Regions from separate parts of the Mesorhizobium sp. WSM4816 genome, predicted to be linked through region 1. Evidence: riboswitches for the same ligand, from Rfam matches in the RefSeq annotation. Region 1 holds a riboswitch; the other holds the start of a gene.
What was found. Region 1 has a riboswitch for cobalamin ahead of AC0L3H_RS19700 (CbtB domain-containing protein). Riboswitches for the same ligand answer to the same signal wherever they lie in the genome.
Positions count from the first base shown of each region.

Region 2: another riboswitch for cobalamin. It lies ahead of AC0L3H_RS04710 (aromatic ring-hydroxylating oxygenase subunit alpha); the one in region 1 lies ahead of AC0L3H_RS19700 (CbtB domain-containing protein).

Region 1 is NZ_JBVVQR010000018.1:85,661-89,377, forward strand. It holds gene AC0L3H_RS19690 (methyltransferase family protein) at 1-444, opposite strand, end outside; gene AC0L3H_RS19695 (heparan-alpha-glucosaminide N-acetyltransferase) at 441-1,433, opposite strand; cobalamin riboswitch at 1,860-2,069, shown strand; gene AC0L3H_RS19700 (CbtB domain-containing protein) at 2,107-2,286, shown strand; gene AC0L3H_RS19705 (CbtA family protein) at 2,302-3,066, shown strand; gene cobU (bifunctional adenosylcobinamide kinase/adenosylcobinamide-phosphate guanylyltransferase) at 3,089-3,586, shown strand; gene cobO (cob(I)yrinic acid a,c-diamide adenosyltransferase) at 3,588-3,717, shown strand, end outside.
Region 2 is NZ_JBVVQR010000003.1:96,617-100,333, reverse strand. It holds gene AC0L3H_RS04715 (FAD-binding oxidoreductase) at 1-1,055, opposite strand, end outside; gene AC0L3H_RS04710 (aromatic ring-hydroxylating oxygenase subunit alpha) at 1,079-2,326, opposite strand; cobalamin riboswitch at 2,440-2,641, opposite strand; gene AC0L3H_RS04705 (DUF680 domain-containing protein) at 3,148-3,354, shown strand; gene AC0L3H_RS04700 (DUF680 domain-containing protein) at 3,422-3,646, shown strand.

The DNA of each region.
Region 1 (3,717 bases):
AACCTTTTCCTCGCTCTCGATCGCCATTTTCTGCGTTGCGAAGGCGGCGATGATCGCCAGCGGCAGGAACCATACGTTCCCCGAGATAAGGGCGACGCCGATCATCAGCAGCGTGTTGGCCAGATAGATCGGATTGCGGCTGACGGCGAAGGGGCCCGATGTAACCAGATGGTCCGGCACGGCGTTCGGGTGGAGCGTCGTCTTTGCCCGGATCATGATGCGGATCGCCGTGAACCAGAGTGCGACGACGCCGAACAATGCCACCCAGCCGGCCGCGAACAGGATGTCGCCCAAAAGGCCGCTGATCCAGGGCAGCGGATAAAGCAAGCCAAGCGCGATGCTGACGGCGATGGCCGCGACATAGATCAGCGGCGGCCACGGTATAAACCCCGGTTTTTGCTGTCCCGGTTTCTGTTGGCCCGGTTTCTGCTGATGGTCGGTCATTGTGCTCCTCCCTCCATCAAAGTGCCGTCGGCCTTGGCAGTGCAGGCGCCGGCGAGCTCGTCGAGATGCGCCTTCCATTCCGCAGCCTGGTCGTTGCGGTAGAGCCGATCAAGCGTGGCCTCGCCCTCGAGCGTATCGAGCATGCAGTCACAATAGCTGCTGCAGAACTCCGTGTCGCGCGATTGCTCGCATGATGCCTGGCACTCTTTCAGGAAGGTGACCTGCCTGGTTTCGACCGCTGCCGGCATGACTTGCGAAATCAGCCAGACTGAGCCGATCAGCACCGGCTGGTGGATCAGATAGAAGGCGAGGCTGTGCCGGCCGATAAAGACCAGCGGATTGGTCCAGCGGCCGGGCGTCAGGCCCGCCAGCCGCGTCAGCATGCCGGAGGCGAAGGCAAGCTTTGCCGCTGCGATGCCGGCAAGCACAGCGCCGAACCATGGAAACAGCGGGACATAATCGTTGGAGCGCGGGTTGGTTGCCGACAGGCCGACCCACCACAGGGCCGGATGATCGAAGATCTCGGACCTGAGGTAGAGCGGCGCGGTGATGACGAAAGCTGCGACAACCAGCGTCAGCAGCGCCGGCAGCCGCAGAAACGCCAGGCCGAGCAGGCTGGCGAGCGCGATCTCGTGCAGGATGCCGAAGAAGATGAAACTGTCGGGTGTGGCAAGCCTGGTGGCGGCCGATATGGCGAGCGCCGCCCCGCCGACCATGGCGAAGCGTTTCCAGAAGCCGTTCCAGCGGATTTGCTTGCCATGGGCGAGGAACAGGCTGACGCCGACCAGGAACAGGAAGGTCGAAGCGATGCAGCGCGCGTAGAATTTCCACCAGCCAAAGGCGGTCAGGCCGGGATCGGTGTAGCCGAAGAATTCGAGATCCCAGGTGAAATGGTAGCTCGCCATGGCAAGCAAAGCGATGCCGCGGGCGGCGTCGATAGCGACGATGCGCCTGGATCGGTCCTGAACGGCCGGCGTAGGAATGGTCATGGTCTCGCAATTCTGATTCAGTGCTGCAAGACGACTATCATGGTTGCCCCGGACAAAAGAAGACAGGGCCCATTGATGCCCAGGGCTTAGGCTAAAGCGCCGTATGCCGCTCGCAGCCAGTGGTCGAGGCCGGCGCCGCCCCTCATAGCCCTGCCGGGCGTTTCTCCCCGTAAACGGGGCGAAAGAGGCTGGCCGCAACGCCGGCTCCCTTCTTGCAACGCTGATGATTGGCGAGACCGCCGATGACAGCGCCCTCTCCCCGTTCTACGGGGAGAGGATGCCGGCAGGCAGGTGAGGGGCAGCGCGGACGATCGGCTTTCAACGTGTCAAGATCGCGGCGTCGAGGAACCAAGCTGGTCTGCCGGCACGGCGCATTCGCGCTGGTAGCTGGCGGAATTTGGTTTGCCGGGCGCGGCGATTCTGCCTATAGTCGCAGCCGTCGTCGGTTCCGTTTTGGAACCAAGAGGGAATGCGGTAGGGGCAAAATTCGCCCGATGCCGTGGCTGCCCCCGCAACTGTGTGCGGTAGTCCTCTCCATATGCCACTGAAGATTTTCTTCGGGAAGAGCTTCTTCGGGAAGGTGGGGAAGGGCGCTGATCCGCGAGCCAGGAGACCTGCCGGCGACAGGAGAACTGACTTCTATGCCCTCGGGTGGAGGGCGAAAGGACAAGACATGAATACCGCTTCCGTCTCGCTCGGCGCTTCCGTCTCCTCGCAGTCGCGCTTCGTGCAGTTGGCGCTTGCTGCATTTCTAGGCGTTTTCGTCATGGGTTTTGTCGGCTTCTCGCATATCGATGCGGTCCACAATGCCGCCCACGACTATCGCCATTCGATGGGCTTTCCCTGCCACTGACGAGGGGCTGACACCATGACACTGTTTCGCAACGTCGTGTTCATCGCGGCGATCGCAGGGCTTGTGGCCGGCGTCGTTCTCGCCTGCATGCAGGCCTACGCCACGGTGCCACTCATCCTCAAGGCGGAAGTCTACGAACAGGCCGGCGGTGGTCACACGCATGACCATGGTTTGTCGCCGGCCGCAGCAGGCAGTAATGCCATGAGCAGCGCCGTGCCGGCTGAAGCAGCCACCGCGGAAGAGGAAGGCTGGGCTCCGGCGGATGGCTTCGAGCGCTTCGCCTTTAACGTCGTTGCCAACGTCGTCACCGGCATCGGCTTTGCGCTGATCCTGGTCGCCGCTTCGGAGTTCGCCGGCGGCATCGGCAATTGGCGACAGGGCCTGTTCTGGGGCCTTGCCGGCTTTGCCGTGTTCACGCTGGCCCCGAACCTTGGCTTGCCGCCCGAACTGCCGGCGATGCCGGCGGCCGATCTCGCCCAGCGCCAGATCTGGTGGACGGCAACGGTGGTGGCGACCGCGGCCGGTCTCGGCCTGCTCGCCTTTCGCAAGTCATTGCCGCTGGCGGTGATTGCCGTGGCGTTGATCGTGGCGCCGCATATTGTCGGCGCGCCGCAGCCCGACAGTTTCGAATCGCCGATCCCGGAAGGCCTGCACCACCAGTTCGTGGTGGCGGTGACGCTGACCAATCTGGTGTTCTGGCTGGTGCTCGGCGCTGTCGTCGGCTTGTTGCGCGGCCGCTTGACCGGCACCGCAACCAGCCTGCGCGACAGCCTTGCCTGATCGCGCTGCTCCAGGCAGCAAGCTGACCCTGGTCGTCGGCGGTGCACGCTCGGGCAAGAGCGCGCATGCCGAAAGCCTGGTGACGGACTGTCCGGCGCCGTGGACCTATATCGCCACGGCGCAAGCCTATGACGACGAGATGCGCGAACGCGTCGCGCTGCACCGGGCGCGGCGCGGCGAGGGTTGGACGACCGTCGATGCGCCGCTAGATCTCGTCGGCGCGATCGAGGCGCTGCCTGACGGCCGGCCAGTCCTGATCGACTGCCTGACGCTGTGGCTGTCCAACCACATGCTGGCCGAACGCGACATTGAGGCCGAATGCCGAGGGCTTGCGGATGTGCTGTCGCGGCCGCGCGGGCCGTGGTTCGTGGTTTCCAACGAGGTCGGGCAGGGCATCGTGCCCGACAATGCGCTTGCCCGCCGGTTTCGCGATGCCGCCGGCCGGCTCAACCAGCAGGTCGCCGCCGTCGCCGGCACGGTGCTGCTGATGGTGGCGGGACTGCCGCTCAAGGTGAAGTGATATGACCGATATCGACGACAGGGACGAGCAACGCCACCGCGCCAAGATGGCCAAGCGCAAGGCGGTGCAGGACGCCGAGGTCGCGGCCAAGACGGTCGAGAAGGGACTGCTGATCGTCAACACCGGCCCCG
Region 2 (3,717 bases), on a different contig from region 1:
AGGATGCCGCCATTGTGGCTCATCTCGACCGTGCCCGAGACCTTTTTCACCTTGCAGGTTCCGCACAGGCCGAACTCGCAGGCTGCGGGGATGCGTACGCCCGAAGCGCGCGCCGTCTGCAGCACGGTCTGGCCGGCAACGCATTCGGCATCAATATCCGAAAGCGAAAAGCGGATCGGCGTTGCGGCCTCGGCAGGTACCTCGAGCCCGCCCTCTGCTGGCCCACCTTTTGCCGGCCCACCCTCTGCCGGCGAACCGAACGGGGCCGGAATTTCCTCCACCGCCGGGGCCGCAAAGCTCTCCTGATGGTAGTTGGCCATGTCGAAGCCGGCCGCCTCCAGCATCTGCCGCACGGCGCGCATGAACGGGTCGGGGCCGCAGCAGAAAATTTCGCGCTCGCGAAAATCGGGGGCCAGCAGCGGCAGCCGTATCGCGTCGATCCGGCCCATATGGCCGAACCAGCCCTCACGGCTGGACCGCTCCTCGATCATGAAGCCGAGCGTCAGGCCCGGCATGCGGCTGCCGAGCAGCTCGAGCTCCTTGCGGAAGATGATCTCCTCGGGCTTTCGCGCGCAGTTGACGAAGCCGACATCTGTCCATGGCGCGCAGTCGTTCAGCCAGCGCAGCATCGACATCATCGGCGTCACGCCTGAGCCGGCCGAAATGAACAGATACTTGGCCGCTGGATGGCTGTGCAGCGAAAAGTCGCCCGCCGGCCCATAGGCCTTCACGTGAACGCCGGGTTTCAGATTGTCGAACATCCAGCGGGTGCCGAGGCTGCCGGCCTGCGCTTTCACCGTCACCGCGATCGAGAACGGCCTCGACGGCGAGGACGACAGCGTATAGGTCCGCATCATCGGGCCCTCGGTGGTCGGCAGTTCCAGCGTCACGAACTGCCCCGGTCTGTAGCGGAACCAGGTCTGGTTGTCAGAGCGGAAGGTGAAGGTCTTCACGTCAGGCGCCTCGTCGCTGACGCCGATGACTTCCAGCACCTGGAGCCTGTCGTTCCAGGGCGCCATCTCGTCGAGATGGCGGTAAAGGCCAAGGTCCGTCATCGCATTCATCCCCTTGACCTCGTTCAGGCGACGCTGCGCAGCGCCGGCCGCCCGGCCTCGGCAAGGCGCGGCCCGATGAAGGAGGCGTACCATTCGACGAACTGGATGACGCCGCCCTCATGCAGTTCCGAATAGGGGCCGGGCTCATAGGCCTTCGACAGGATACCGAAGGCGTTTTCCTCGACAATGCGACGGTCCTGGTCGTTGGTCTCGGTCCAGACATGGGTGAGTTCGGCGAGGTCGTAATCGACGCCTTCGACCGCGTCCTTGTGGACAAGCCATTTGGTGGTGACGGCCGTTTCCGTGGCACTAATCGGCAGCACGCGGAAGGTGACGGCATGATCGCCGAGGATATGGTTCCAACTCGTCGGATAGTGATAGAGCAGCAGCGAGCCGATACGGTCGGTCGAAACGCTGTCGGAAAGGTTCTTCTTCACCGCGCGTCTTCCCGTCATCGTATAGCTGACGGCGTCGCGCAGCAGCGGCGCGCGGGTGGCGCGATACTGCCCGGCCGGATCGATGCGGAACTTGCTCGGCAAACCCGCCGCCTCGCATTTCGCCCAGTGCGCGAGCATCTCTGGATCGCTGTCGGCGCCCTGCACGCCGGTCACGGTCGGCGCTTCCGGGAATGTCTTGCAGAGTTCCGGATGGTTGCCGGCGCAATGGTAGCACTCGCGGTTGTTCTCCCAGACGAGCTTCCAGTTGCCCTTCTCGACGATGGTCGATTCGAAGGCGATTTTTGCCTCGCGCAGCCGGTGCGGCAGGAGGTAAGGCTCGATCATGGCGCGCATCGGCGCGAAGTCGGCCGGCTCGTTGGCCAGGCAGATAAAGATGTAGCCGGCAACGCTTTCGCAAGCCACCGGCTTCAGGCTGAACTGGCTCTTGTCGAAGCCGTCTGCCATCTGGCGAGCAAACAACAGCCGGCCGTCCAGCTCGTAGGTCCACTGGTGATAGGGGCAGACCAGCTTCGCCGCAGTGCCCTTGTCGGCATTGCAGACACGGCTGCCGCGATGCCGGCAGGAATTGTGGAAGGCATTGATCTTGCCTTGCTGGTCGCGGACCAGCACGACCGGATAGTCGCCGATCTGGGCGGTGATATAGCTGCCAGCTTTTGGCAACTCGCAATCGTGGCCGATGAACAGCCAGTCGCGATACCAGATCAGCTCCATGTCGAGCTTGAAGAAATCTGGATCGGTGTAGAAGGGCTGCTCGAGCGAATAGCCTTGCCTGCGGCCGTGCAAGAGCCTCAGCATGTCGTTGCGCGCGTCCATGTCCTGTCCTCGTGTAAGGACTGAACTGGTGGTGATGGAGGGAGGACCGTTTGCACGCCGGCGACAGGGCCGGACGTGCATCGTCCACCTCTTGACCGCCCACCGCGATCAGTCGAGTCTGAAAATCTCGGGCTGGTTTCCGGGCTCTGGAGTGTCCTTGCGGACTCGTCGCGACACCTTCCCAGGCTTGTGGCCCAGTGGTCTCCCGTTGCGACTTGAACTCCACCACCGTTGCGGGGCAGCGCCGGGTTCTGACCGGCTTCCCAATTCTCCGCTTCGTCGTCACCAAGCGGCACCTGAGATGGCGTGATCTAATCATGCCGGCCGGCTGACTGCCGGCATGAAAGCGACATCGTATCCATGCGGCGCGACACCGCCGGCGAAACCTGCAGGTTTATATCTACAGGGCTGAAACCCACTTTGTCGGCGGCCATTGTCGGCTGCCGTGACATCGAATCCGACCCGCGGCGGAGACCAGGAAGGTTAACAGTTTACAAAAGTGACTATTAGCCGCTTCTAAAATCGAACCGAACGGTTCGTTTCTGTTGACAATGCGTACAGCATGCTGTGAACGCAAATCCGCCAATCCGTCAATTCATGAATGGCTAATTTTGAATAAGATATTGAAAACGAAACATAAAACCATGGTAGTAGATGCCTCTGGTACAATTTCAAGGTGTAGATTCTTGGTCCACACGGAACAACTTCGTGATTGGAATCCGCCGAATGGCCTTCCCACATCGGGGCTGTCCGAACGACGCGCGCATCCTCCCAAGACACGCCGCTAGACGGACTGAAGACTAAGATACTGGAGTACTAAAATGAAAAAGATCGCTCTTGCTGCCGTCGCCGCTCTGGCCATCACCGGCAGCGCCTTTGCCGGCAGCGACCATTATGGGTCCAAAGCCGCCAACCAGCCGGCCGTCGCGGTCGACAGCTCGTATACGGCCTCTGTCCAGACGCCGGCTCACGCTGAAAAGCAGCCCGTTGGCCAGGGCGCCGACCGCAACCTTTTCGGCAACAATTAACAGCTGGTCCCAAACAGCAAAGTGGCGGTCCGCCGCTCGGGATCTGAGGAACTCAGGAGTATTTGAAATGAAGAAGCTCATTCTTGCCACCGCCGCCATTGTGGCCATCTCCGGCAGCGCTTTTGCCGGCAGCGACAACTTTGGATCGAACGGCGCCAACCAGCCGGCCGCTGCGGTCGACAGCAACTCGTACACGGCTTCGATTCGGAATTCGGCTTCGGCGCAGAATCCGGTTCCGGCTGACGAGAAACCCGTCAACGGCAGCGACCGTAACCTGTTCGGCAACAACTAACAGTTCGTTCCAACAGCGGCGGCGGCATTTGCCCGCCGGGCTGGCGGAACCAAGAAAATCCAGGAGTTTTG